Linked DNA regions of Streptomyces venezuelae. The main gene of each other region encodes a partner of the protein of the gene in region 2 in a complex. Links are inferred from orthologs where the notes say so. Each region holds a gene or a part of one and is shown on either strand. Other genes may lie near its edges. The genes, in order: secG and secY.

The links.
Region 1: the proteins of secY (region 2) and secG are in contact, whole or in part, in a crystal structure (PDB 5AWW), measured with the Thermus thermophilus proteins. The link is inferred for Streptomyces venezuelae from one-to-one orthologs. Residues at the interface, in WP_096411648.1 of Thermus thermophilus: Leu14, Gln16, Arg17, Phe20, Ile34, Pro35, Pro37, Ile72, Arg108, Arg109, Asn112, Gln113, Arg116, Ile117, Ile120, Pro145, Gly146, Trp147, Phe152, Phe155, Val156, Val159, Thr160, Val162, Ala163, Gly164, Ala166, Leu167, Trp170, Glu173; in WP_223903268.1 of Thermus thermophilus: Tyr5, Ile9, Tyr12, Leu13, Ala16, Leu19, Val20, Val23, Leu24, Gln26, Glu27, Pro28, Gln30, Gly31, Ala32, Asp34, Leu35, Met36, Gly37, Gly38, Ser39, Ala40, Asp41, Leu42, Phe43, Ala45, Arg46, Val48, Tyr53, Thr56.

Annotation. Positions count from the first base shown.
Region 1 is NZ_CP029194.1:6,598,364-6,612,862, reverse strand. Bases 11,567-14,499 are described here. They hold secG (preprotein translocase subunit SecG), read right to left. Parts: upstream 13,182-14,499; coding sequence 12,951-13,181; downstream 11,567-12,950. Other genes in these bases: DEJ46_RS30135 (phosphoglycerate kinase), read right to left, coding at 14,075-14,499; tpiA (triose-phosphate isomerase), read right to left, coding at 13,291-14,067; DEJ46_RS30150 (RNA polymerase-binding protein RbpA), read right to left, coding at 12,538-12,873; pgi (glucose-6-phosphate isomerase), read right to left, coding at 11,567-12,275. In the rest of the region: DEJ46_RS30205 (amidohydrolase family protein), read right to left, coding at 1-117; DEJ46_RS30200 (hypothetical protein), read right to left, coding at 188-508; DEJ46_RS30195 (heme o synthase), read right to left, coding at 627-1,574; tkt (transketolase), read left to right, coding at 1,889-3,976; tal (transaldolase), read left to right, coding at 4,013-5,131; zwf (glucose-6-phosphate dehydrogenase), read left to right, coding at 5,137-6,669; glucose-6-phosphate dehydrogenase assembly protein OpcA, read left to right, coding at 6,666-7,727; pgl (6-phosphogluconolactonase), read left to right, coding at 7,724-8,530; DEJ46_RS30165 (PH domain-containing protein), read right to left, coding at 8,571-10,109; DEJ46_RS30160 (PH domain-containing protein), read right to left, coding at 10,106-10,606; more of pgi, read right to left, coding at 10,611-11,566. UniProt on the Bacillus subtilis protein: Involved in protein export. Participates in an early event of protein translocation.
Region 2 is NZ_CP029194.1:3,511,676-3,526,114, forward strand. What follows is about bases 335-3,207. They hold secY (preprotein translocase subunit SecY), read right to left. Parts: upstream 2,495-3,207; coding sequence 1,175-2,494; downstream 335-1,174. Other genes in these bases: map (type I methionyl aminopeptidase), read right to left, coding at 335-432; DEJ46_RS15580 (adenylate kinase), read right to left, coding at 528-1,175; DEJ46_RS15590 (hypothetical protein), read left to right, coding at 2,848-3,207. Outside these bases: more of map, read right to left, coding at 1-334; more of DEJ46_RS15590, read left to right, coding at 3,208-3,309; DEJ46_RS15595 (hypothetical protein), read left to right, coding at 3,311-3,976; DEJ46_RS15600 (LuxR C-terminal-related transcriptional regulator), read left to right, coding at 4,107-4,742; rplO (50S ribosomal protein L15), read right to left, coding at 4,823-5,278; rpmD (50S ribosomal protein L30), read right to left, coding at 5,280-5,462; rpsE (30S ribosomal protein S5), read right to left, coding at 5,462-6,064; rplR (50S ribosomal protein L18), read right to left, coding at 6,110-6,493; rplF (50S ribosomal protein L6), read right to left, coding at 6,497-7,036; rpsH (30S ribosomal protein S8), read right to left, coding at 7,058-7,456; DEJ46_RS15640 (type Z 30S ribosomal protein S14), read right to left, coding at 7,665-7,850; rplE (50S ribosomal protein L5), read right to left, coding at 7,856-8,413; rplX (50S ribosomal protein L24), read right to left, coding at 8,410-8,721; rplN (50S ribosomal protein L14), read right to left, coding at 8,724-9,092; rpsQ (30S ribosomal protein S17), read right to left, coding at 9,190-9,471; rpmC (50S ribosomal protein L29), read right to left, coding at 9,471-9,695; and 9 more genes. UniProt on the Bacillus subtilis protein: The central subunit of the protein translocation channel SecYEG. Consists of two halves formed by TMs 1-5 and 6-10.

The DNA.
Region 1 (14,499 bases), 3.1 Mb from region 2 along the record:
AGCGCCGCGCCGGTCGCCGAGGTGCGCGCCGAGGCGGGTCTCGAAGGTGCCCAGGCCGAGCTCCGTACGGAGCACTCCCTGGCAGTACTGGTCCACCAGGCTCGGCGTGTCGATCATCTCGGGGGGCTCCCTGTGTGGACGTGTCTCCACACGTCCTAACGGGTGAGCCCCGCGCGAGGTTGTTGCCTCAGCTGTTGGAGGGGCCGCCGATCTGGATACCGGCCATCCGGCTCCACTCGTACGGGCCGGTGACGACCTTCGCGGCGAACTCGCCGTCGAACTCCTCGTGGAGCGTCAGACCGGCCTTCTCGGCGGCCTGCTTCGCGATCTCGTAGCTCGGCGCGACGAGGTCGCCCCAGCCGCCGTCGGTGCCGACGAGGACGATCCGGGTGCCGGCCTGACCGATGTGCGCGAGGTGCCCCTCGGTGCCGCCGTGCTCCTTGGAGAAGGCCTTGATCTCCTTGGCGAGCCGGGCCGCCTTGCGCTCTTCCTGCTTCGTTTCTGCCATGAAAAGGATGCTACCGAGGGGTAGATCTACTGGCGACGGCCGGGTCACGTGGCCTATCCCACGTGACCCGGCCGCCGGCCGAGCAAATCATCTGAGCGGAATCCGCCGCCGGAGGGGCCTAGCGGAGGAAGGGATCCACCGCGACCGCCACGAAGAGCAGCGAGACATAGGTGATGGACCAGTGGAAGAGGCGCATCTCCTTGAGCTTCGCGCCGGTCGCTCCCGACTTCGCGCGGTTGAGCAGCCCGTGCGCCTCCCACAGCCACCAGCCGCCGGTGAGCAGCGCGACGGCCGTGTAGAACCAGCCGGTGTAGCCGAGCGGGGTGAGGAGCAGCGAGACGGCGACCATCACCCAGCTGTAGGCGACGATCTGCTTGGCCACGACCTTGTTGGAGGCGAGGACCGGGAGCATCGGCACGCCGGCGCGGGCGTAGTCGTCCTTCACCTTCATCGACAGCGGCCAGTAGTGCGGCGGCGTCCAGAAGAAGATGACGAGGAAGAGGATGATCGCGGCCCACGACATCGAGTTGGTCACGGCCGACCAGCCGATGAGGACCGGCAGGCAGCCGGCGATGCCGCCCCAGACGATGTTCTGCGCGGTCCGCCGCTTGAGGATCATCGTGTAGATGACCACGTAGAAGAGGAGCGCGCCGAGCGAGAGCGCCGCGGAGAGCCAGTTGACCAGCAGGCCGAACCAGAGCGTGGAGATCACCGCGAGGCTGAGGCCGAAGACGAGGCCCTCACGCGGCGTGAGCACGCCGGTGACGAGCGGACGCTGCGAGGTCCGGTCCATCAGGGCGTCGATGTCGCGGTCGATGTACATGTTCAGCGCGTTGGCGCCGCCCGCGGACAGGTAGCCGCCGAAGCAGGTGGCGAGTACCAGCCACAGGTTCGGCACGCCCTGTTCGGCGAGGAACATCACCGGAACAGTGGTGATGAGCAGCAGTTCGATGATCCGCGGCTTGGTCAGCGCCACGTATGCCTTGACGCGGGCCCCGAACGGCCGATGGCCCCCCGGGCTGGGAGTCAAGACGACCCCTGCGGGTCGGGACTCGACGGCCGTCACGCACACCCCTGACAGAGAAATTCCCAGCAAGCTCCCCGCATGAAGACGGGGTGAAGCTTGCGCGTACCACGCCACTGTAGACGTTGCCCAGACGCCGATCTTCGCGGGGGTGGGGTCGTGTTGGAGGGGTGTGTCCCAAGGCGTGGACACCGCTCGGGAGGCGAACTCACACGGCCACCGGCAGTCTTGCTCTGTCCGCTCATTTGAGGGGCCCACGCACGAAAAGAGGGGGCTTCTTCGGGGGTAGGCTCGACACCGCCGGTACACCCTCAGTCACCGGCTTCAGAACATGTGGAGAGGAGCCCTGACCCAGGGTGAGCACTAAGCCGACCACCACAGACCTCGAGTGGACCGAATTGGACCAGCGGGCCGTCGACACCGCCCGCATCCTGGCCGCGGACGCCGTACAGAAGGTCGGCAACGGCCATCCCGGTACGGCGATGAGCCTGGCGCCCGCCGCGTACACCCTCTTCCAGAAGGTGATGCGGCACGACCCGGCCGACCCCGAGTGGGTCGGGCGCGACCGGTTCGTCCTCTCCGCCGGCCACTCGTCCCTGACCCTCTACACCCAGCTGTACCTGGGTGGCTTCGGTCTCGAGCTGGACGACCTGAAGGCCTTCCGCACCTGGGGCTCCAAGACCCCCGGTCACCCGGAGTACGGCCACACGGCCGCCGTCGAGACGACCACGGGCCCGCTGGGCCAGGGTGTCGCCAACGCCGTGGGCATGGCGATGGCCGCCCGCTACGAGCGCGGCCTGTTCGACCCGGAGGCCGCCCCCGGCACCTCGCCGTTCGACCACCGGATCTACGCGATCGCCGGTGACGGCTGCCTCCAGGAGGGCATCTCCGCCGAGGCGTCCTCGCTCGCCGGCCACCAGAAGCTCGGCAACCTGATCCTGCTGTGGGACGACAACCACATCTCGATCGAGGGCGACACCGAGACCGCCGTGTCCGAGGACACGATGAAGCGGTACGAGGCGTACGGCTGGCACGTCCAGCGTGTCGAGCCGAAGTCCAACGGCGACCTGGACCCGGCCGCGCTGTACGCGGCGATCCGCGCCGCCGAGGCCGAGACCGAGCGCCCGTCGTTCATCGCGATGCGCTCGATCATCGCCTGGCCCGCGCCGAACGCGCAGAACACCGAGGCCTCGCACGGCTCGGCGCTCGGCGACGAGGAGATCGCGGCCACCAAGCGCGTCCTGGGCTTCGACCCGGAGCAGACCTTCGAGGTCACCGACGAGGTCATCGCGCACACCCGCTCGCTCGGCGACCGGGGCCGTGAGGACCGCGCCGCCTGGGAGAAGTCGCTCGCCGAGTGGCGTACGGCCAACCCGGAGCGCGCCGCCGAGTTCGACCGCATCCAGGCGAACGAGCTGCCCGCCGGCTGGGAGGAGAAGCTCCCCGTCTTCGAGCCCGGCAAGGGTGTCGCCACCCGCGCGGCCTCGGGCAAGGTCCTCCAGGCGCTCGGCGCGGTCGTCCCGGAGCTGTGGGGCGGCTCGGCCGACCTGGCCGGCTCGAACAACACGACGATCGACAAGACCTCGTCGTTCCTGCCCGAGGGCAACCCGCTTCCGGAGGCCGACAAGTACGGCCGCACGATCCACTTCGGCATCCGCGAGCACTCGATGGCCGCCGAGATGAACGGCATCGCGCTGCACGGCAACACGCGGATCTACGGCGGCACCTTCCTGGTGTTCTCCGACTACATGCGCAACGCCGTGCGTCTGTCGGCCCTGATGCACCTGCCGGTGACGTACGTCTGGACGCACGACTCGATCGGTCTGGGCGAGGACGGCCCGACCCACCAGCCGGTGGAGCACCTCGCCTCGCTGCGCGCGATCCCGGGTCTGAACGTGGTCCGTCCGGCCGACGCCAACGAGACGTCGATCGCCTGGCGCGAGATCATGAAGCGGCACACCAAGGTCTTCGGCAAGGGCGCCCCGCACGGCCTCGCCCTCACCCGCCAGGGTGTGCCGACCTACGCGCCGAACGAGGACGCGGCGAAGGGCGGCTACGTGCTCTTCGAGGCCGAGGGCGGCCCCGCCGAGCTCGTGCTGATCGCGACCGGCTCCGAGGTGCACCTGGCCGTCGAGGCCCGCGAGCAGCTCCAGGCCGCCGGCGTCCCGACCCGGGTGGTCTCGATGCCCTCCGTCGAGTGGTTCGAGGAGCAGGACCAGGCGTACAAGGACTCCGTCCTGCCGCCGTCGGTCAAGGCCCGCGTCGCCGTCGAGGCCGGCATCGGTCTCACCTGGCACCGGTACGTCGGGGACGCCGGCCGGATCGTCTCGCTGGAGCACTTCGGTGCCTCGGCGGACGCGAAGGTCCTCTTCCGCGAGTTCGGGTTCACGCCGGAGGCGATCGTCGCCGCCGCGCGGGAATCTCTCGACGCCGTCGCGCGCTGACGCGAATACGTACGACTTAATGGAGATGCAACTCTCATGACAGACGCTCTCAAGCGCCTCTCCGACGAAGGCGTCGCGATCTGGCTGGACGACCTCTCGCGTCAGCGGATCACGTCCGGCAACCTGGCCGAGCTCATCGACCAGAGCCACGTGGTCGGTGTGACGACGAACCCGTCCATCTTCCAGAAGGCGATCTCCGAGGGGCACGGCTACGACCAGCAGCTCGCCGACCTCGCCGCCCGCAAGGTGACCGTCGACGAGGCCATCCGCATGATCACGACGGCGGACGTCCGCGACGCCGCCGACATCCTGCGGCCGGTCTTCGAGGCGACCGACGGCCAGGACGGCCGGGTCTCCATCGAGGTCGACCCCCGTCTTGCCCACGAGACGGTCGCCACCATCGCCGAGGCCAAGCAGCTGGCCTGGCTGGTGGACCGCCCCAACACCCTGATCAAGATTCCGGCCACCAAGGCGGGTCTGCCGGCGATCACCGAGGTCATCGGCCTCGGCATCAGCGTCAACGTGACGCTGATCTTCTCGCTGGAGCGCTACCGCGCGGTCATGGACGCCTACCTGGCGGGTCTCGAGAAGGCCCGCGAGCGCGGCCTCGACCTGTCGAAGATCCACTCCGTGGCGTCCTTCTTCGTGTCCCGCGTGGACTCGGAGATCGACAAGCGCCTGGACGGCATCGGCACCGACGAGGCGAAGGCGCTCAAGGGCAAGGCCGCCCTGGCCAACGCCCGCCTGGCCTACGAGGCGTACGAGGAGGTCTTCTCCTCCGACCGATGGAGCGCCCTGGACAAGGCGCAGGCCAACAAGCAGCGTCCGCTGTGGGCCTCGACCGGCGTCAAGGACCCGGCGTACAAGGACACGCTGTACGTCGTGGACCTGGTCGCCCCCGGCACGGTCAACACCATGCCGGAGGCCACCCTGGAGGCCACCGCCGACCACGGCGAGGTCGCCGGTGACACCGTGCGCGGCACGTACGACCGGTCCCGTGAGGAGCTGGCGGCCATCGCGAAGCTGGGCATCAGCTACGACGAGGTCGTGCAGCTCCTGGAGGACGAGGGCGTCGAGAAGTTCGAGGCGTCCTGGAACGACCTTCTCAAGTCCACCGAGGCGGAGCTCTCGCGCCTCGCACCTTCGGAGGCGTAAGCACTTTGAGCGCAGTCCACGGAGCCAACCCGCTCCGTGACGCCGCAGACCGACGGCTCCCGCGTATCGCGGGGCCGTCGGGTCTGGTGATCTTCGGCGTCACGGGCGATTTGTCCCGTAAGAAGCTGATGCCTGCCGTCTACGACTTGGCCAACCGCGGCCTGCTGCCGCCGGGCTTCTCGCTCATCGGCTTCGCCCGCCGCGAGTGGCAGGACGAGGACTTCGCGCAGGAGGTCTACGAGGCCGTCAAGCAGCACGCGCGCACCCCGTTCCGCGAGGAGGTGTGGCAGCAGCTGATCCAGGGCATGCGGTTCGTCCAGGGCGACTTCGACGACGACGAGGCCTTCGAGAAGCTGAAGTCCACCGTCGAGGAGCTGGACAAGGCGCAGGGCACCGGCGGCAACTTCGCCTTCTACCTCTCCGTGCCGCCGAAGTTCTTCCCGCTGGTGGTCCAGCAGCTGAAGAAGCACGGCCTGGCCGACCAGAAGAACGGCTCCTGGCGCCGTGCGGTCATCGAGAAGCCCTTCGGCCACGACCTGGTCTCCGCCAAGGAGCTCAACGAGGTCGTCCACGAGGTCTTCCCGCCCGATGCGGTCTTCCGTATCGACCACTACCTCGGCAAGGAGACCGTCCAGAACATCCTGGCGCTCCGCTTCGCCAACACCCTCTTCGAGCCGATCTGGAACCGGTCGTACGTCGACCACGTGCAGATCACCATGGCCGAGGACATCGGCATCGGCGGCCGGGCCGGGTACTACGACGGCATCGGCGCCGCCCGTGACGTCATCCAGAACCACCTGCTCCAGCTGCTCGCGCTGACCGCGATGGAGGAGCCCGCCTCCTTCGACGCCGACGCGCTCGCCGCCGAGAAGACCAAGGTCCTCGGCGCGGTGAAGATCCCCAAGGACCTGGGCGAGTCCACGGTCCGCGGCCAGTACGCGGCCGGGTGGCAGGGCGGCGAGAAGGCCGTCGGCTACCTCCAGGAAGACGGCATCGACCCCCAGTCGAAGACCGACACCTACGCGGCCGTGAAGCTGGAGATCGACAACCGCCGCTGGGCGGGCGTCCCCTTCTACCTCCGTACGGGCAAGCGCCTCGGCCGCCGCGTCACCGAGATCGCGGTCGTCTTCCAGCGCGCCCCGCACTCCCCCTTCGACCACACCGCGACCGAGGAGCTCGGGCGGAACGCCATCGTGATCCGGGTCCAGCCGGACGAGGGCGTGACGATGCGGTTCGGCTCCAAGGTGCCCGGCACCCAGATGGAGATCCGGGACGTGTCGATGGACTTCGCGTACGGCGAGTCCTTCACGGAGTCCAGCCCCGAGGCGTACGAGCGGCTCATCCTCGACGTCCTGCTCGGCGACTCGAACCTCTTCCCGCGCGTCGAGGAGGTCGAGCTGTCCTGGAAGATCCTCGACCCGATCGAGCAGTTCTGGGACAAGCACGGCAAGCCCGCGCAGTACCAGTCCGGGACGTGGGGTCCGGTCGAGGCGGACGAGATGCTCGCACGAGACGGACGGAGCTGGCGCAGGCCATGAAGACCGACCTGACGGACACCACGTCCTCCAAGATCAACAAGGCGCTGGTGCTCGGGCGGCGGGCGATCGGCACGCCGGCCGTCGGCATGGTGCTCACCCTCGTCATCGTCACCGACGAGGAGAACGCCTACGACGCGCTGAAGGCGGCCAACGAGGCGTCCCGCGAGCACCCCTCGCGGACCCTCGTCGTCATCAAGCGGGTCTCGCGCTCCCCGCGGGACCGTGCCAAGGCGCGGCTCGACGCCGAGGTCCGCCTCGGCGCCGACGCCAGCACCGGCGAAACGGTTGTCCTCCGGCTGTACGGCGAGGTCGTCGACCACGCCCAGTCGGTGGTGCTGCCGCTGCTCCTCCCGGACGCGCCCGTCGTCGTCTGGTGGCCGGTGAACGCGCCGACCGACCCGGCGAACGACCCGCTGGGCGCGCTCGCCCAGCGCCGGGTGACCGACACGTACGCCGCCGAGCAGCCCATCCAGGAGCTGACGGCGCGGGCGGAGACGTACACCCCGGGCGACACGGACCTCTCGTGGACCCGGATCACGCCGTGGCGCTCGATGCTCGCCGCCGCGCTCGACCAGGTCGTGTGCGAGGTCACCTCGGCCGAGGTCGAGGGCGAGGAGTTCAACCCGAGCGTCGAACTGCTCGCGATGTGGCTGGCCGACCGGCTGAAGGTGCCGGTGCGGCGCTCGAAGTCGACGGGGCCCGGTCTCACCTCCGTACGGATGGAGACCAGCTCCGGGCCGATCGTGCTGGACCGGCCGGACGGCTCGCTCGCGACGCTCTCCATCCAGGGTCAGCCCGACCGGGGCGTGGCGCTCAAGCGCCGCGAGACGGCCGAGCTGATCGCCGAGGAGCTGCGCCGGCTCGACCCGGACGACACCTACGCGACGGCGCTCAAGTTCGGTCTCGAACGGCTCGACGAGGAGGCGGCGACCGTCGCTCCGGAGCCCGCTCCCGAGTCCGGTCCCGAGTCCACGGCCGAGGCCGTCGTGGAGTCGGCCCCGGCTCCGGCGAAGCCTGCCTCCAAGAAGGCCCCGGCCAGGAAGGCGGCGGCCAAGTGAGCACCCCCCAGCTGGTCGTCCACCGTGACAAGGAGCTGATGGCGCAGGCCGCCGCGGCCCGGCTGATCACGAAGATCGTCGACGCCCAGGCCGCCCGCGGCTCCGCCTCGGTGGTGCTGACCGGCGGACGCAACGGCAACGGTCTGCTGGCGGCGCTCGGTACGGCGCCCGCGCGGGACGCGATCGACTGGTCGCGGCTCGACCTGTGGTGGGGCGACGAGCGCTTCCTGCCCGAGGGCGATCCCGAGCGGAATGTCACCCAGGCCCGCGAGGCGCTGCTCGACCGGGTCCCGCTCGACCCGGCGCGGGTGCACGCCATGCCGGCCTCGGACGGTCCGTACGGCTCCGATGTCGACGCGGCCGCCGCCGCGTACGCGGAGGAGCTGGCCGCCGCCGCGGGTCCCGGTCCGTTTCGATCAGCGGCTGCCACCGCGGGCGGCGGGGTGCCGACCTTCGACGTGCTGATGCTGGGCGTCGGCCCGGACACGCACGTGGCCTCGCTCTTCCCCGAGCTGCCGGCGGTCCGCGAGACCGAGCGGACGGTGGTCGGGGTGCACGGCGCTCCCAAGCCGCCGCCGCTCCGGGTCTCCCTGACGCTGCCCGCGATCAGGGCGGCCAAGGAGGTCTGGCTGCTCGCGGCCGGCGAGGACAAGGCGAAGGCCGCGGCCATCGCGCTGTCGGGCGCGGGCGAGGTGCAGGCCCCCGCGGCGGGCGCCTACGGCCGCTCGCGCACGCTGTGGCTGCTCGACGCCGCGGCCGCCTCGGAACTCCCGCGGAGCCTGTACCCGCCGGCTTCCGCCTGATTCCGCCCGCTTGTTCGACCGCACGCCCCGGAGGCCCGGTTCACCCCTCGGTGGACCGGGCCTCCGGCGTCGGTACGGGCTCGATGAAGGGCGCGAGGAGGTCGGGTACGGCCTCGGCGGCGAAGGTCAGGCCCTGGCTCTCACCCGCGTCGTAGATGTCGTACGCGCCGTCGCCGGCCGCCGTCGTGGCGGTCAGCGTGAGGATGCCCGCGCGGCGCTGGAAGTACGACTGCTTGACGGTCCAGCCGATGACGCCGGAGCGCTGAAGGGCGACCGTGGTGCGCCGGACCGTGCCCGAACGGGTCACCAGATAGTCGCCGGTGACGCCGTGTCCGAGACTGCGGTACGCGTCGAGGGCGAGGAGCACGGCGAGCGGGGTGAGGACGACGGCGCAGCCCGCCGCCACGTACAGCAGGACCGGGGTGAGGAGGAGCCCGAGGCCGGCGAGGAGGACGACCGGGGCCGCCACGGTCCACAGGGCCCAGCGCAGCCGGCGGGTGCGGGCGGCGCCCGGGTGGGCGGCGAGCGGCGTCCCGGTGGGCGGCTCCGGCTCGCGCAGGACCCGGGCGGCGACGCGGTCGGCGAGCTCCCGGGGCACGGCCGGCAGCAGGGTCTTGAGGTCGGTGTGCTTGTCCCCGTCGTCCTTCGCGAGGCCGGTGGCGACGGCGTCGACGCGGGCGGCCCCGGCCAGGCGCACCCCGAGCGGCTCGACGACCTCGATCCCGCGCAGCCGACGCTCCTCGATGGAGACCGAGCGCGCGGTGAGGAGCCCGCGGCGGACGCGCAGGGTGCCGCCGGGCTCGCGCTCCAGGCGGTAGTTCCACCACATCTCGACCCAGAGCCCGAGGGCTCCGACGGCTCCGACGAGGGTGGCGACGAGGACCAGGTCGACGAGCATCCAGGCGAGGGAGACGTCCCGGAAGCGGTCCCCTATCCAGTCGATGACCTCGGCCTGGGCGCCGAACCACTCGCTGACCTGCATGACGGATCCGGCGGCCGCGCCGCCGAGGGCCGGGGCGACGAAGGAGAGCGGAGCGTAGCGGATCCAGCGCGGGTCGACGGTCGCGAGGGCGCCGTCGTCGGGCCGGCCGGCGGGGTCGGTGGCGGCGCGGGCGAGGAGTTCCTGGCGGAGGAGCTCGCCCTCGGCGCGGGTGACCAGGTCGAGTTCGAGCGTGGACTCGCTGCCGCCGGTGCTCTCGCCGGTGCCGATGCGGACCTTGACGAGGCCGAGGAGGCGCTGGAGGGGGTTGGCGGTGAGGTCGACGCTGCGGATGCGCTCGCGGGCCAGGGAGCGGCGCTTTATCAGGAGGAGCCCGGTGTGGAGTTCGACCCGCTCGGGGCCGATCCGGTAGCGGGTGCGGCGCCAGCGGACATAGTCGGCGGCGGTGCCGCCGAGGACGAGGAGGAGCGCCCCGGCGAGGACCCAGGCGAGGGCCTGCCACAGCGGCCTGGACCCGGCGAGGCCGACCGTCGTGGGCAGTCCGGCGCCGCCGGCCACACCGCACAGGACGGCGGCGGTGGCCAGCAGCATGCGCCGGTCGAGCCGCCGCCAGTCCTCGCCGGGTCCGGGCCCGTTCATGTGGCGTCCCCGGGGGTGGCCTGGGTGAGGGCCGTGAGCCGTTCGCCGAGTTCGGCGGCGAGCTCGTGGTCGAGGCCCTCGATCCGTAGGGCGCCCTTCGAGGAGGCGGTGGTCACCGTGACCGTGCCGAGCCGGAAGAGCTGCTCCAGCGGGCCACGTACGGTGTCGACCGTCTGGATCCGGGACATCGGGGCGATCCGCCACTCCTGCCACAGAGCCCCGGTGCGGACGTAGACGGCCTCGTCGGTGACTTCCCAGCGGTGAACCCGGAACCACCATGCGGGAAAGAACGCGGCGCAGCCGAGACCCAGGGCCGCGACGGCCCCGGCCGCGAGCAGCAGCCAGAGCCGGGCCGGCCCGATGAGCGCGCCGAGGACGGCGAGGACCACCACCGGCACGGCGGTGGTCACCAGGAGCTGGCTCCGCCACCAGGCGACGGCCCGCTCGTCCACGGCGTTCCTGGGCGGCCGCAGCCGCACCGCGTTCTCCCCCCTCATGCGATCAGCCCCGGTCGCGCAACGCGCGGTAGGCCGAGACGAGCCCGGCGGTCGAGCTGTCGAGCTGCTCGCCGCCCCGGACCCCGTCGGCACCCGTCAGGACCGGCTCGATCTTCTTGGCGAGGACCTTGCCGAGTTCGACGCCCCACTGGTCGAAGGAGTCGATGTTCCAGATGGCGCCCTGGACGAAGACCTTGTGCTCGTAGAGCGCGATCAGCTGGCCGAGGACGGACGGGGTGAGCGCGTCGGCCAGGATCGTGGTGGTCGGGTGGTTGCCCTGGAAGGTCTTGTGCGGGACGAGCTCCTCGGGGACCCCCTCGGCCCGTACCTCCTCGGGCGTCTTGCCGAAGGCGAGTGCCTGGGTCTGGGCGAAGAAGTTGGCCATCAGCAGGTCGTGCTGGGCGACGAGGCCGGGAAGCAGGTCGGCGACGGGCCGGGCGAAGCCGATGAAGTCGGCCGGGATGACCTTGGTGCCCTGGTGGATCAACTGGTAGTAGGCGTGCTGCCCGTTGGTGCCGGGGGTGCCCCAGACGACGGGGCCGGTCTGCCAGTCGACCGGGTTGCCCTCGCGGTCCACGGACTTGCCGTTGGACTCCATGTCGAGCTGCTGGAGGTAGGCGGTGAACTTGGACAGGTAGTGGGAGTACGGCAGTACGGCGTGGGACTGGGCGTCGAAGAACGCGCCGTACCAGACGCCGAGGAGGCCGAGCAGCAGCGGCGCGTTCTCCTCGGGCGGGGCGGTGCGGAAGTGCTCGTCGACGAGGTGGAAGCCGTCGAGCATCTCGCGGAAGCGCTCGGGGCCGATGGCGATCATCAGGGAGAGGCCGATGGCCGAGTCGTAGGAGTAGCGGCCGCCGACCCAGTCCCAGAACTCGAACATGTTCGTGGTGTCGATGCCGAACTGCTCGACCTTCTCGGCGTTGGTCGAGAGGGCCACGAAGTGCTTGGCGACGGCCTCCTGGCCGGCTCCGAGACCGGCCAGGAGCCAGTCGCGGGCGGAGGTGGCGTTGGTGATCGTCTCGATGGTGGTGAAGGTCTTCGAGGCGACGATGAAGAGGGTCTCGGCCGGGTCGAGGTCGCGGACGGCCTCGTGGAGGTCGGCGCCGTCGACGTTGGAGACGAAACGCAGCGTCAGGTCCCTCTGGGTGAAGGAGCGCAGGACCTCGTAGGCCATGGCGGGGCCGAGGTCGGAGCCGCCGATGCCGATGTTCACGATGTTCTTGACGGGCTTGCCGGTGTGGCCGGTCCACTCGCCCGCCCGGACCTTGTCGGAGAAGGCGGCCATCTTGTCGAGGACGGCGTGGACACCGGGGACGACGTTCTCCCCGTCGACCTCGATCACGGCCTCTCGCGGGGCGCGCAGCGCGGTGTGGAGGACCGCGCGGTCCTCGGTGGTGTTGATCTTCTCGCCGCGGAACATGGCGTCGCGCAGCTCGGCCACGCCGGTGGCGGCGGCGAGTTCGCGCAGCAGGGTCAGCGTCTCGTCGGTGACGAGGTGCTTGGAGTAGTCCAGGTGGAGGTCGCCGACCCGCAGGGTGTGGTCGGTGCCGCGGGCCGGGTCCGCGGCGAAGAGCTCGCGCAGGTGGGTGTCGCCCAGCTGCTCACGGTGCTTGCCGAGGGCGGCCCACTCGGGCAGCCGGTTCAGCCTGGTGCGGCCTTCGTTGTTCATCTCGGACATCGCCCACTTCTTCTCGTATGTCTGCCCCGCTGCCCCTCCAACCTAATTGATCAGAGGGGCCGACGACGCTATGGCGAGCACGAAGTGGTCCGCACGCCCCGGCGAGGGCCACGGCGCGTATCCGTCAGGTCCGGTCCGGTCCGCTCGGCGACGCGGCGGGCGAGAATGCCGGCGGCCCGGGGACGACGGAACGGGCCTTGTCCGCGAACTCGGTTCGCGGACAAGGCCCGTTCGTCACATCGTCACACCACGCTCAGATCTCGCCGCGCAGTTTGGCCAGCGCCTCGGCGAGGATCGCCTCGCCGTCCGCGTCGCTGCGCCGCTCCCGCACATAGGCGAGATGAGTCTTGTACGGCTCGGTGCGCGGCGGGTCCGGCGGGTTGTCCCGGTCCTGACCTGCCGGGAAGCCGCACCGTGGGCAGTCCCAGGTCTCCGGGATCGCCGCGTCGCTGGCGAAGCTCGGCTGCGTCTCGTGCCCGTTCGAGCACCAGAAGGAGATGCGGGCGCGCGGCGCCGATTCGCCCCGCTCGGCCTCGCCCATCGGCCCCGCTCCGACCCGGCTTCCCCGGATCGCGTTGCCACTTGCCACGGTCGTAACTCCCTGCGTGATGGTGCTCGAAGATGCCCCAGTCTACGTAAGGCCCAACGCGCGTCCAGTGATTGGAGTTACCCGTCCAACTTCATCAGAAGGCCAAGTACCACAATGCAGGCGAACCAGAGCAGACCGACCACAACCGTGATCCGGTCAAGGTTGCGCTCGGCGACCGAGGAGCCACCGACGGACGACTGCATGCCGCCACCGAACATGTCGGAGAGGCCGCCGCCCTTCCCCTTGTGCATCAGCACGAGCAGCATCAGCAGCGCGCTGAAGACGATCAGGGCGATCGAGAACCCCATAACCACGGCTGGACCAACTTCCTCGGACTTATACGGACGGGGGCCGGGCACCTGCCCGACCCCCGCAAGGGTACGACGTAACTCCGCTACCGCATACTCACCGGTGAGGTCACTGGTCGCGGAAGCGCACGATCTTGACGAACTCGTCGGCGTCCAGCGCCGCGCCGCCCACCAGAGCGCCGTCGACATCCGGCTGCGCCATGATCGCGGCGACGTTGCCGGCCTTGACCGAGCCGCCGTACTGGATGCGGACCTTCTCGGCCAGCTCCTGCGTGTACAGCTCCGCGAGACGGCCGCGGATCGCCCCGCAGACCTCCTGCGCGTCCTCGGGGGTGGCGACCTCGCCGGTGCCGATGGCCCACACCGGCTCGTAGGCGATCACGATGGTCTCGGCCTGCTCGGCCGGGACGTCCTTCAGGCCGCCGTCGATCTGGGCCAGGGTGTACTCGACCTGGTTGCCCGCCTTGCGGATGTCCAGGCCCTCGCCGACGCAGAGGATCGGGGTCACGCCGTGCTTGAAGGCGGCCTTCACCTTGGCGTTGCAGACCTCGTCGTTCTCGGCGTGGTACTGGCGGCGCTCGGAGTGGCCGACGGCCACGTAGGCGCACTTGAACTTGGCCAGCATCGAGCCCGAGATCTCACCGGTGTAGGCACCGGCGTCGTGCGCCGACAGGTCCTGGGCACCGTACTTGATCTTGAGCTTGTCGCCGTCGATCAGGGTCTGGACGGACCGCAGGTCGGTGAAGGGGACGAGGACCGCGACCTCACAGGCGTCGTAGTCCTTGTCGGTCAGGGCGAAGGCGAGCTTCTGGACGTGGGCGATGGCCTCGAGGTGGTTGAGGTTCATCTTCCAGTTGCCCGCCATCAGCGGGGTGCGAGTGCTCATTTAGGGGTCAGTCCTCCAGTGCGGCGAGGCCGGGCAGCGTCTTGCCCTCGAGGTACTCGAGGGAGGCGCCGCCGCCGGTCGAAATGTGGCCGAATGCCTTCTCGTCGAAGCCCAGCGTGCGCACGGCGGCGGCGGAGTCGCCACCGCCGACGACCGTGAAGGCCGGGGAGTCGACGAGCGCCTGGGCGACGGCCTTGGTGCCCTCGGCGTAGTCGGGGTGCTCGAAGACGCCCATCGGACCGTTCCAGAAGACGGTGCCGGCGTCGGCGAGCTTCGAGGCGTAGAGCTTACGGGTCTCCGGACCGATGTCCAGGCCCTCCTCGTCCGCCGGGATGGCGTTCGCGGCGACCGTGGTCGGGTTGGCCGGAGCCTTGGTCTTGAGGTCCGGGAACTCGGGCGAGACCAGGACGTCGACGGGGAGCACGAACTCCA
Region 2 (14,439 bases):
CCGGTTGCCCAGCTTCATCGCCGCGATACCGGCCCACATCGACTCCTCCGTCACCCGGGAGAGCTCGACGAGCTCGGGCGCGTGCCCGGTGCCCACGAACGCCGTGTAGGCCGCGTCACCGTGCCAGCCGTCCACGATCGCGCCCGCGTCGATGGAGATGATGTCGCCGTCCTTCAGGACGGTCTTGTCGTCGGGGATGCCGTGGACGACGACCTCGTTCACCGAGGTGCAGATCGTCGCGGGGAAGCCGCCGTACCCGAGGAAGTTCGACTTCGCGCCGTGCTCGGCGATGACCTTCCGCGAGACCTCGTCGAGGTCCCGGGTCGTGGCGCCCGGCACGGCCGCCTCACGGGTCGCCGCGTGGATGGCGGCGACGACCAGCCCCGCCTCGCGCATCTTCGCGATCTGCTCGGGGGTCTTGATCTGCACCATCGTGGCCGCGGCCTTTCTTCGAGTACGGGGAACAGAACAACGATACGGCCGCGGCGCCCCCGAGGGGCACCGCGGCCGTATCGAACGAACCGGGGTTACTTCTTGAGCGCGGCCATCGCCTTCGCGGTGACCTCGTCCACCTTGCCGAGCGCCGAGATCGTCTCGACCAGGTTCTGCGCCCGGTAGTAGTCGATGATCGGCTCGGTCTCCGTGTGGTAGACCTCCAGGCGCCGGCGGACGGTCTCCTCGGAGTCGTCGTCGCGCTGGTAGAGCTCACCACCACAGGCGTCGCAGACGCCCGCGGTCTCCGGTGCGTTGTACGTCACGTGGAACACGTGAGAGGAGTCGTTGCGGCAGATGCGGCGACCCGCGATCCGCTTCACGACCTCGTCCTCGGGGACCTCCAGGTCCAGGACCGCGTCCAGCTGGACGTGCCCCGCCTTGAGGATCTCGTCGAGAGCCTCGGCCTGGGCCACGTTGCGCGGGAATCCGTCGAGCAGGAAGCCGTTGACGGCGTCCGGCTGCTCCATGCGGTCCTTGGCCATCCCGATCGTCACGGAGTCCGGCACGAGCTGGCCGGCCTTCATGTACGACTGCGCCTCCACACCCAGCTCCGTGCCCTGCGAGATGTTGGCACGGAACAGGTCACCCGTGGAGATGTGCGGGATACCCAGGTTCTTGGCAAGGTACGCGGCCTGCGTACCCTTGCCGGCCCCGGGCGGTCCGACGAGGACGATTCGCATCAGCGGAGGAACCCTTCGTAATTGCGCTGCTGGAGCTGGCTCTCGATCTGCTTCACGGTCTCCAGCCCCACACCCACGATGATGAGGATGCTCGTCCCACCGAAGGGGAAGTTGGCATTGGCGCCACCGAAGCCTGCCAACGCCATCGTCGGCACAAGAGCGATCAGACCCAAGTACAGCGAGCCCGGCCAAGTGATCCGGTTGAGCACGTAGCTCAGATACTCGGCAGTAGGTCGACCAGCCCGGATACCCGGGATGAAGCCACCATACTTCTTCATGTTGTCGGCAACTTCCTCGGGGTTGAACGAGATCGCCACGTAGAAGAAGGCGAAGAACACGATCAGGAGGAAGTACGTAGCGATGTAGTAGGGGTGGTCACCCTTGACGAAGTGGGCTTCGATCCAGGTCTTCCACCCCGCGGTGGAGTTCGAGAACTGCGCGATCAAGGCCGGGATGTAGAGCAGCGACGACGCGAAGATGACAGGAATCACACCTGCCTGGTTCACCTTCAACGGGATGTAAGTGGACGTACCGCCGTAGGAGCGCCGGCCGATCATGCGCTTCGCGTACTGCACCGGGATGCGCCGCTGGGCCTGCTCGACGAAGACCACGAGGGCCACCATCGCGAAGCCGACGAGGATCACCGTGCCGAACTCGATCCAGCCGCCGGCCAACTCGCCCTCGACCTTGATCTTCCACAGGGCGGCCGGGAAGCCGGCGGCGATCGAGATGAACATCAGGATCGACATGCCGTTGCCGATGCCGCGGTCGGTGATGATCTCACCGAGCCACATGACGACGGCGGTACCCGCGGTCATCGTGATGACCATCGTGGCGATCGTGAAGATCGACTGGTCGGGCACGACCTGGTCGGCGACGGCACAGCCACTGAAGAGCGCGCCGCTCTTGGCCGTGGCCACGAGACCCGTGCCCTGGAGGACGGCGAGGGCGATCGTCAGGTACCGCGTGTACTGCGTGATCTTGGCGGTGCCGGACTGACCCTCCTTCTTGAGGGCCTCCAGACGCGGGATCACGACGGTCAGCAGCTGCAGGATGATGCTCGCCGTGATGTACGGCATGATGCCGAGCGCGAAGATGGTGATCTGCAGCAGCGCCCCGCCACTGAACATGTTGACCAGGCCGAACAGGCTGTTGTTGCCCTCGCTGGCCTGCTTGACACACTGCTGAACAGCCTCGTATTTGACGCCGGGCACCGGGATGTGCGCGCCGAGGCGGTACAGCACGATGATGGCGAGCGTGAAGAGCAGTTTCTTGCGCAGGTCGGGCGTCTTGAACGCCCGGGCGAACGCGGTGAGCACGGTGCCTCCTGCGACCCCCGCGCTATGCGTCAAGGGTGACGGTCTTGAGGTTCGACGATTGGGTATCGGTCATCGAGCCCGTGCGGGCATACCGCACGGAGTCTAGACAGTGCACGCCACCTTACCGGCGACCATGCCCCCCTAGGAACGACCAACCGGGGATGCCCCTTTTGGGAGGTATCCCGGCGGGAGCCGCCCTCCCCGTGCCGGGCGGTCGACTTTGGTCTGCCCCCCGCTCCGACCAAGAGCCGTCCTGACACCGCGCCCCGCCCCCAGAAGACTGATCCAGCCGTTCCGGACCGACCTGCCGGACCGGCCCGATACCCGTCGATCCCACTTCTGGGGGAACACCTGTGAAGACCTCACTCACCGTCGCGACCGCCGTGGGCGCCGCTCTCCTGATGGGCGCCGGCACCGCCGCCGCCCGGCCCGCCGCGCCCAGCCCCGCTCCCGCGGTCGCCACGACGGTGGCCGCCGCACCGCAGGCCGCGGCCGCCGGCTGCTACCTGGCGGTGTACACACCGTGGAAGGAGAACGTCTCACCCACAGGCGTGAGCGACCACGCCCGCGGCAAGTACAGGACCGTGAACAACTGCAGCGGCTGGTACAACACCGCGCTGCTCCAGTACCACCGCTGGGACGGCTGGAACCGCATCGCCGGCACGGAGTGGGTCGGCAACCGCGGCATGAGCTACCTCCAGTGGAAGTGCCAGGGCAAGGGCACGTTCACGTACCGCACGAAGGGCTCCGTCCGCGGTGGCAGCCCGGCCCGGGTCGGCTGGGCCACCAGCTCGGAACGCCGGTTCACCTGCTGACGTGAAGCACGTACGGATGGCCCTCGCGGGCTGTGCCGCGGTGGCGGCCACGATCGTGGCCGCCACCGTCGGCGCCCCCGACGCGGGAGGGAACGCAGCTGACGACGGCCGGGCCGGTGCGGAGGCCGGGGCGGCCGTCACCCGGATCGAGTTCACGGAGGCGGCCCCGATGGACGCCGACCAGTCCGTGACGACGCACCGCAGGGTGGAGATGTATGCCGAGCACCGGGGCGACGCGGTGAGCAGACTCCGCTTCGTGATCACTTTCGAAGGGCGGCTGACCGAGGAGCGCCTCTGGAGTGCCGACCGCCCCGAGTCCATCACCTTGCGGAACCGGGAGTCGTGTACGACCGGGGACGAGGCCACCCCCGCACCGAAGCCGGACAGCCTGGACGTGATCCTGACGGGGTACTTCGGACCGCGCGAGGTGCCCCGCGAGGCGAAGAAGATCGCCGGCGGCGCGAGCCGGTGGGAGACGCCGACGGGCATGATGCTCATGACCTACACCGACCTCGGCGGCACGTATCCCCACCGCATCGTCGAGATCAAGGGACCGGACGGCTCGATCGGCTCCACGATCAGCGGTACCCGGACGAGTGAGCACCCCACCTTCCCCGACTGGAAGCCGGGCTGGCAGAACTGTCGCCCTTCCACCGGGGCGCGCTGAACCGGAACATCAGGTACTGCTCAAAGTCGCTGTGCATGTGCAATCGGCGTGGCTACAGTCGTGATCACCCAGGGGGGCGACGGCGGGGGAACGCAGCGCCGCCCCCTGCCGCGATCGCGAAGTGGGGGAAATGAGCACGCAACGCCATGCACATGCCCATGTCCTTGTCGCCGATGACAGCCCGACCCGCACGCTCGGCCTCATCCAGATCGTCCAGCGATTCTCGTACGTGAAGACGATCAGCACCTGTACCTTCGACGGCCTGGCCGAGGCGGTCGACCGCGCCGCCCCGGATCTCGTCCTGCTCAGCACGGCCGACTCGCCTGAGGACGACCTGACCACCGTCCTCGGGCCCAGGGCAGGGGATCACGTGGTCCGTTTCATCTCCGTCGGCCATCCGGCGCGGACCCGGATCACCCCGTCCAGCGTCTCGGCGGGTCTCCACGGGTTCCTGCCCGACACGGCGACGCCCGAGGACTTCAACCGCGCGTTGTCCGCGGCGCTCGCGGGCTTCACGTACTTCCCCCGCGACATGACGGAGGAACTGACCGAATTCCGCATGCGGTTCCCGCAGCTGACTCCCCGGGAGCAACAGGTGCTGGATCTGCTCTCCGACGGGATGAGCAATCACCGCATCGCGAGTTCCCTGGGGATCAAGGAGGCCACGGTGAAGATGTACGTGACGCACGTGCTGGCCAAGCTGGAGGTCGAGAGCCGGCTCCAGGCCTGCCTCAAGGCCCGCGGCCTCACCTCGGCCGCGGCCTGATCCTCCGCCGCACACGAAGAAGCCCGGCCGGCTCCCCCGAGAGGGAACCGGCCGGGCTTCTTCAGTACTGTCTACCGGACTCAGACGAGCTCGGTGACGGTGCCACCAGCGGCGGCGATCTTCTCCTTGGCGGAGCCGGAGACGGCGTCAACCGAAACCTGCAGCGCCACGGTGATCTCGCCGGTGCCGAGCACCTTGACGAGGCTGTTCTTGCGAACCGCGCCCTTGGCGACCAGGTCGGCCACCGTGACCTCTCCACCCTCGGGGTAGAGAGCGCCGAGCTTGTCCAGGTTCACGACCTGGAACTCGGTGCGGAACGGGTTCTTGAAGCCCTTGAGCTTCGGCAGACGCATGTGGAGGGGCATCTGCCCACCCTCGAAGCGCTGCGGAACCTGGTAACGGGCCTTCGTACCCTTGGTACCACGACCGGCCGTCTTACCCTTCGACGCCTCACCACGACCAACACGGGTCTTGGCAGTCTTGGCGCCGGGGGCGGGACGGAGGTTGTGGGCCTTCAGCGGGCTGTTCTCCGCCATTTTACTCAACCTCCTCGACCGTCACGAGGTGGCGGACGGTGTGCACCATGCCGCGGAACTCGGGGCGGTCCTCCTTGACAACCACGTCGTTGACCTTCTTGAGGCCAAGCGAGCGCAGGGTGTCGCGGTGGTTCTGCTTGCTGCCGATGTACGACTTCGTCTGCGTGACCTTGAGGCGAGCCATTACGCACCCGCCCCAGCACGCGCACGGAGCAGAGCCGCGGGAGCGACGTCCTCGAGGGGCAGACCACGGCGAGCCGCGATCTCCTCGGGACGCTGCAGGCCCTTGAGGGCCTCCACGGTCGCGTGCACGATGTTGATCGCGTTGTCGGAGCCGAGCGACTTCGACAGGATGTCGTGAACGCCGGCGCACTCGAGCACCGCGCGCACCGGGCCACCGGCGATAACACCGGTACCGGGGGAAGCAGGCTTCAGCAGGACAACGCCGGCCGCCTTCTCGCCCTGGATCGGGTGCGGGATGGTGCCCTGGATGCGGGGAACCTTGAAGAAGTTCTTCTTGGCTTCCTCGACGCCCTTGGCGATGGCCGCGGGAACTTCCTTGGCCTTGCCGTAACCGACACCTACGGTGCCGTCACCGTCACCCACCACGACGAGCGCGGTGAAGCTGAAGCGACGACCACCCTTGACAACCTTGGCGACGCGGTTGATCGCGACAACGCGCTCAACGTACGCGGTCTTCTCGGCGGCAGCGCCACCGTCGCGGCCCTTCCGGTCCCGCCGCTCGCCGCCACCGGCACCGCTTCCGCGGCGCTGGGGTCCAGCCATTGGATTACCTCTCTCTGTTACGTCCGTTAGTCCCGGAACCGGGGCTTAGAACTTCAGCCCGGCTTCGCGGGCGGCGTCAGCCAGAGCGGCAATGCGCCCGGCGTACCTGTTGCCACCACGGTCGAACACGACAGCCTCGACACCGGCGGCCTTGGCGCGCTCGGCGACCAGGGAACCGACCTGCTTGGCCTGCGCGGACTTGTCACCCTCGCCGCCGCGGATCGACGCGTCCAGGGTCGACGCAGACGCAAGGGTGTGGCCCTTGAGGTCGTCGATGACCTGAGCGGTGATACCGCGGTTGGAACGCGTCACGACGAGGCGCGGACGCTCCGCCGTACCCGACACGTTCTTGCGGATGCGGATGTGGCGGCGCTTCTTGGCGGCACCCTTGTAGGCGTCACCCTTGGCGATCTTCACACCGTATGCCATGGCTTACTTACCAGCCTTTCCGACCTTGCGGCGGATGACCTCACCCGCATACTTCACGCCCTTGGCCTTGTAGGGGTCGGGCTTGCGAAGCTTGCGGATGTTGGCGGCGACCTCGCCGACCTTCTGCTTGTCGATGCCCTCGACCGAGAACTTGGTCGGCGACTCGACCTTGAACGAGATGCCCTCGGGCGCCTCGACCAGGATCGGGTGGCTGTAGCCGAGCTGGAACTCCAGGTTGGAGCCCTTCGCGGCGACGCGGTAACCGACACCGCTGATCTCGAGCGCCTTCACGTAACCCTGGGTCACACCGGTGATCATGTTGGCCACCAGCGTGCGGGACAGGCCGTGGAGGGCCTTGTTCTGACGCTCGTCGTTCGGACGGTTGACGTTGAGCACGCCATCCTCGCCCTTAACGATCTCGATCGGAGCGGCGACGGTGTGGCTCAGGGTGCCCTTGGAACCCTTCACCGTGACCGTGCGGCCATCGATGGTGACGTCCACGCCGGCGGGAACCGGGATAGGCAGCTTGCCAATACGCGACATGAGCTTTCCTTCCTTTCCCGACTACCAGACGTAGGCGAGGACTTCCCCACCTACGCCCTTCTTGCCTGCCTGCTGGCCGGTCAGGAGACCGTGGGACGTGGAGATGATCGCCACGCCCAGGCCGCCGAGGACCTTCGGCAGGTTGGTGGACTTCGCGTAAACCCGGAGACCGGGCTTCGAGATCCGCTTGATGCCCGCGATGGAGCGCTCACGGTTCGGACCGAACTTGAGCTCGAGGACGAGGTTCTTGCCGACCTCGGCGTCCTCGACCTTCCAGCCCGTGATGAAGCCCTCCTGCTGGAGGATTTCCGCGATGTGAGACTTGATCTTGCTGTGCGGCATCGTCACGGAGTCGTGGTATGCCGAGTTCGCGTTACGCAGACGAGTCAGCATGTCCGCGATCGGATCAGTCATGGTCATGAATTGGCCTTCGGCCTCTCTCGCCGGGGTTTCCTGTATGCGCCATCCCTCTCCCCACACAGGGGCGGGACGGGTGCGGCGCGGGGACCTACGGCGTAGTAAGTCGTACGGGCGGCGGACGCCCAACCCCACAAGCCTAAGCCATGAGGGGGCAGGCGTCCGCCAACCCAGTGCTTACCGAGAGACTCCGGTCATCCCAACTAGGGGATTACCAGGAGCTCTTGGTCACGCCCGGCAGCTCGCCACGGTGAGCCATCTCACGGAGGCACACGCGGCACAGGCCGAACTTGCGGTACACGGAGTGGGGACGACCACAGCGCTGGCAGCGCGTGTAGCCGCGCACGCCGAACTTGGGCTTGCGGGCAGCCTTCGCGATGAGAGCCTTCTTCGCCATCTCGCTTACGCCTCCTTGAACGGGAAGCCGAGGTGACGGAGAAGGGCACGGCCCTCAGCGTCGTTGGTCGCCGTGGTCACCACGGTGATGTCCATACCCCGGACACGGTCGATCTTGTCCTGGTCGATCTCGTGGAACATGACCTGCTCCGTGAGACCGAAGGTGTAGTTGCCACGCCCGTCGAACTGCTTGGGGGACAGACCACGGAAGTCGCGGATGCGCGGAAGCGCGAGCGACAGGGTGCGGTCCAGGAACTCCCACATGCGGTCGCCACGGAGGGTGACGTGCGCACCGATCGGCTGGCCCTCACGCAGCTTGAACTGCGCGATGGACTTGCGAGCCTTGGTGACGGCCGGCTTCTGACCGGTGATCGTGGTCAGGTCGCGGATCGCACCGTCGATCAGCTTCGAGTCACGGGCGGCGTCGCCGACACCCATGTTGACCACGATCTTCACGAGGCCGGGAACCTGCATGACGTTCTCGTACGAGAACTCCTCACGCAGCTTGCCCGCGATCTCCTCGCGGTACTTCGTCTTGAGACGCGGAGTGGTGGTAGCCATCAGATGTCCTCACCCGTCCGCTTGGCAACGCGGATCTTGTTGCCCTCGTCGTCGAAGCGGTAACCGACACGCGTGACGACCTTCTTGCCGTCCTTCTCCACGACCAGCTGGACGTTGGAGACGTGGACCGGAGCCTCGGTCGTGACGATGCCACCGGCCTGCGACGGGCCGGCCTTGGTGTGCTTCTTGACCCGGTTGACACCCTCGACGAGGACGCGGTTCTCGCGGGGGAAGGCCGTGATGACCTTGCCCTGCTTGCCCTTGTCCTTACCGGTGATGACCTGGACCAGGTCGCCCTTCTTGATCTTCATGCTTACAGCACCTCCGGCGCGAGCGAGATGATCTTCATGAACTTCTTCTCGCGCAGCTCACGGCCGACCGGGCCGAAGATACGGGTGCCACGAGGGTCGCCGTCGTTCTTGAGAATGACAGCGGCGTTCTCGTCAAAGCGGATGTACGAGCCGTCCTGGCGGCGGCGCTCCTTGACGGTGCGAACGATGACCGCCTTGACGACGTCACCCTTCTTCACGTTGCCACCGGGGATCGCGTCCTTGACGGTGGCGACGATGACGTCACCGATGCCCGCGTAGCGGCGACCCGAGCCACCGAGAACACGGATGCAAAGGATCTCCTTGGCACCAGTGTTGTCGGCGACACGCAGTCGCGACTCCTGCTGGATCACGTCTATCTCCTGATTGTCTGCCGGTTCCCGGCCGGGGCTTCTAGGAAGCCCCGGCCGAGCCTGGCGGAACGAACTCGAAGGGTTACCCCTTCAAGAATTACTTGGCCTTCTCGAGGATCTCGACGACGCGCCAGTGCTTCGTCGACGACAGCTTCCGGGTCTCCATCAGGAGGACGCGGTCGCCGATGCCGGCAGCGTTCTGCTCGTCGTGAGCCTTGAGCTTGTTCGTACGGCGGATGACCTTGCCGTACAGCGCGTGCTTGACGCGGTCCTCGACAGCGACGACGACGGTCTTGTCCATCTTGTCGCTGACGACCAGGCCCTCGCGGACCTTGCGAGCGTTGCGCTCGGTCTTCTCAGTCACGTTGCTCTCGCTCATCAGGCGTTCTCCACCGTCTCGATGCCCAGCTCACGCTCACGCATCAGGGTGTAGATCCGGGCGATGTCCTTACGGACGGACTTGAGCCGGCCGTGGTTCTCGAGCTGGCCCGTCGCCGCCTGGAAGCGGAGGTTGAACAGCTCTTCCTTGGCCTCGCGGAGCTTGTTGAGAAGCTCCTCGTTGCCCAGCTCGCGCAGCTCGGACGCCTTGGTACCGGCCGACATCACAGCTCACCTGCTTCGCGCTTAACGATCTTGCACTTCATCGGCAGCTTGTGGGCCGCACGGGTCAGGGCCTCGCGCGCGATCTTCTCGTTCGGGTAGGACAGTTCGAACATCACCCGACCCGGCTTGACGTTCGCGATCCACCACTCCGGAGAACCCTTACCGGAACCCATGCGGGTCTCGGCGGGCTTCTTCGTCAGGGGACGGTCCGGGTAGATGTTGATCCAGACCTTGCCGCCACGCTTGATGTGGCGGGTCATCGCGATACGAGCAGCCTCGATCTGGCGGTTCGTCACGTACGCCGGCGTGAGGGCCTGAATGCCGTACTCGCCGAACGCAACCTGCGTACCACCCTTGCTCATACCCGAGCGCTTGGGGTGGTGCTGCTTGCGGTGCTTGACCCTACGGGGGATCAGCATTTCGGTCAGGCCTCCGTTCCGGTGCTCTCAGCCGGAGCAGCGGCGGCAGCCTCGGCCTTGGGGGCCTCGGCGGCCGGAGCCGACTGCTGCGGCTTGCGGCCGCGGCCGCCACGCTCGCCACCACGGCCACCACGGCCGGCCGGGCGGTCGCCAGCGCCGGCACCACGGGCCGGGCGGTTACCCGCACGGGCCGCAGCGTTCTCGGCGCGGACCTCGGCGATGTTCTTGACGTCGCCCTTGTAGATCCAGACCTTGACGCCAATGCGACCGAAGGTCGTCTTGGCCTCGAAGAAGCCGTAGTCCACGTTCGCGCGGAGCGTGTGCAGCGGCACACGACCCTCGCGGTAGAACTCCGAGCGGGACATCTCGGCGCCGCCGAGACGACCGCCACACTGGATCTTGATGCCCTTGGCGCCGGCCTTCATCGTGCCCTGCATGCTCTTACGCATGGCGCGACGGAAGGAGACGCGGGAGGAGAGCTGCTCGGCAACGGCCTGAGCAACCAGCTGAGCGTCCATCTCGGGGTTCTTGACCTCGAGGATGTTCAGCTGGACCTGCTTGCCCGTGAGCTTCTCGAGGTCACCGCGGATGCGGTCGGCCTCGGCGCCACGGCGGCCGATGACGATGCCGGGACGCGCGGTGTGGATGTCCACCCGCACGCGGTCACGGGTGCGCTCGATCTCAACCTTCGAGATGCCGGCGCGCTCCATGCCGGACGTCATCATCCGACGGATGGCGACGTCTTCCTTGACGTAGTCCTTGTACAGCTTGTCGGCGTACCAGCGGGACTTGAAGTCCGTGGTGATGCCGAGCCGGAACCCATGCGGGTTAACCTTCTGGCCCATTACCGGGTTCCTTCCTTGCTGCTGACGACCACGGTGATGTGGCTGGTCCGCTTACGGATCCGGAATGCACGGCCCTGAGCACGCGGACGGAACCGCTTCAGGGTCGGGCCCTCATCGACGTACGCCTCGCTGATGACCAGCGAAGAGGCGTCAGTGTGGTCGTAGTTGTGTGCAGCGTTGGCAATGGCGCTGTCCAGCACCTTGCCAACCGGCACGCTCGCGGCCTGCGGGGCGAAACGCAGGACCGCCTGAGCCTCCGTGGCGTCCATGCCACGGATAAGGTCCACCACTCGGCGGGCCTTCATGGGCGTGACGCGGATGTACCGCGCCTGGGCCCTGGCTTCCATGGTTGTCCTTCCAGTGTCTGTCATGGTCATTCCACCCCGCTACTAGCGGCGCTTCGACTTCCGGTCGTCCTTCACGTGACCCCGGAAGGTGCGCGTCGGCGAGAACTCGCCGAGCTTGTGGCCGACCATCGACTCGGTGACAAACACCGGAATGTGGGTCTTGCCGTTGTGCACCGCGATCGTGTGGCCGAGCATGGCCGGGATGATCATCGAGCGACGGGACCAGGTCTTGATGACGTTCTTGGTACCGGCTTCGTTCTGGGCGTCCACCTTCTTGACGAGGTGGCCGTCGACGAAGGGTCCCTTCTTGAGACTGCGCGGCATCTAAACCCGCTCCTAGCGCTTCTTGTTCGTCTTGCGGCGGCGGACGATGTACTTGCTCGAAGCCTTCTTCGGCGAGCGAGTACGACCCTCCTTCTGACCCCACGGGGAGACCGGGTGGCGACCACCGGAGGTCTTGCCCTCACCACCACCGTGCGGGTGGTCGACCGGGTTCATCGCCACACCGCGAACGGTCGGGCGAACGCCCAGCCAGCGCTTACGGCCGGCCTTGCCCCAGTTGATGTTCGACTGCTCGGCGTTGCCGACCTCGCCGATGGTGGCGCGGCAGCGGGCGTCGACGAGACGGATCTCACCGGACGGCATACGAAGGTGGGCCATCGTGCCCTCCTTCGCCAGCAGCTGCACGGAGGCGCCAGCGGAGCGCGCGAACTTGGCGCCGCCACCGGGACGGAGCTCGATCGCGTGGATCGTGGTACCGACCGGGATGTTGCGGAGAGCCAGGTTGTTGCCGGGCTTGATGTCCGCGCCGGGGCCGTTCTCGACGCGGTCACCCTGCGTCAGACCCTTGGGGGCGATGATGTAGCGCTTCTCGCCGTCCACGTAGTGGAGCAGCGCGATGCGCGCGGTGCGGTTGGGGTCGTACTCGATGTGAGCGACCTTCGCCGGCACGCCGTCCTTGTCGTGACGACGGAAGTCGATCACCCGGTAGGCGCGCTTGTGGCCGCCACCCTGGTGTCGAACCGTGATCCGACCGGTGTTGTTACGGCCGCCCTTGCTGTGCAGGGGGCGGACCAGCGACTTCTCCGGCGTGGACCGCGTGATCTCGACGAAGTCGGCTACGGAAGAGCCACGACGGCCCGGCGTAGTCGGCTTGTACTTGCGGATTCCCATTTCTCAGTCCTCGTCCGATTCCGGACGATCCAGACCGCCCTTAGGCGGTCGGACCGCCGAAGATGTCGATACGGTTGCCCTCGGCAAGGGTCACGATGGCGCGCTTGGTGTCCTTGCGCTTACCGAAACCGGCCTTGGTGCGCTTGCGCTTGCCCTGGCGGTTGATCGTGTTGACCCCGGTGACCTTGACCGAGAAGACCGCCTCGACGGCCTGCTTGATCTGGGTCTTGTTGGAGCCAGGCGCGACGATGAACGTGTACTTGTTCTCGTCCAGCAGGGCGTAGCTCTTCTCCGAGACAACCGGCTTGACGAGAATGTCGCGCGGGTCCGAGAAGGTCTTGCTGGTGACGACGGCGTCAGTCATCAGGCGTCGCTCCCTTCGGTCTCAGCGGTCTGGGGGCCAGACACGAAGGACTCGAGGGCGGCCTGGGTGAAGACCACGTCGTCGGAGACGATCACGTCGTACGTGTTGAGCTGGCCCGGCTCCAGGATGTGCACCTGGGGCAGGTTACGAGCGGACAGCCACGCGGCCTCGTCGGAGCGCTCGGCGACCAGGAGCAGGTTCTTGCGCTCCGAGATCTTGCCGAACAGCGTCTTGGCGGCCTTGGTGGAGATGCCACCCTCGACCACGCCGGTGACGACGTGGATGCGGGAGTGGGTGGCCCGGTCCGAGAGGGCACCGCGGAGGGCGGCGACCTTCATCTTCTTCGGGGTCCGCTGCGAGTAGTCACGCGGCACGGGACCGTGCACGACGCCACCACCGGCGAACTGCGGGGCGCGGGTCGAACCCTGACGGGCGCGGCCGGTGCCCTTCTGGCGGTAAGGCTTCTTGCCACCACCGCGGACTTCGCCACGGCTCTTGGTCTTGTGCGTGCCCTGACGGGCCGCGGCCAGCTGCGCGACGACGACCTGGTGGATCAGCGGAACGCTGACCTTGGCGCCGAAGATCTCCGCGGGGAGCTCGACGGTCCCGGCCTTGTCGCCTGCCGGCGAAAGGATGTCAATGGTGCTCATCGGTTCCTCAAACCCCCTTGGCCGCGGTGCGGACCAGGACGAGGCCACCGTTGGGGCCGGGGACGGCGCCCTTGATGAGCAGCAGACCCTTCTCGGCGTCAACGGCGTGGACGGTCAGGTTCTGGGTGGTCACACGCTCGTTGCCCATGCGACCGGCCATCTTCATGCCCTTGAAGACACGACCCGGAGTGGCGCAGCCACCGATGGAGCCGGGCTTGCGGTGCACGCGGTGGGCACCGTGCGACGCCTTGCCACCACGGAAGTTGTGGCGCTTCATGACACCGGCGAAGCCCTTGCCCTTGCTCTTGCCGGTGACGTCGACCTTGACGCCGGCCTCGAAGAGCTCGGCGGTGATCTCCTGGCCGAGCGTGTACTCGGAGGCGTCAGCGGTGCGGAGCTCCACCAGGTGGCGGCGCGGGGTGACGTCAGCCTTGGCGAAGTGACCCTTGAGGGGCTTGTTCACCTTGCGAGGGTCGATCTCGCCGAAGGCGATCTGGACCGACTCGTAGCCGTCGACGTCGTTCGTACGGACCTGGGTCACGACATTCGGGCCGGCCTTGACGACGGTCACCGGGACGACCCGGTTGTTCTCGTCCCAGACCTGCGTCATGCCGAGCTTCTCGCCCAGGATGCCCTTGATGTTCTTAGCCATCTCGCGCGTCACCTCAGAGCTTGATCTCGATGTCGACGCCCGCCGGCAGGTCGAGACGCATCAGCGAGTCAACCGTCTTCGGCGTGGGGTCGAGGATGTCGATGAGGCGCTTGTGCGTGCGCATCTCGAAGTGCTCGCGCGAGTCCTTGTACTTGTGCGGCGACTTGATGACGCAGTACACGTTCTTCTCAGTGGGCAGCGGCACCGGGCCTGCGACCGACGCACCAGTGCGGGTCACCGTCTCGACGATCTTCTTCGCCGAGGAGTCGATGACCTCGTGGTCGTAGGCCTTGA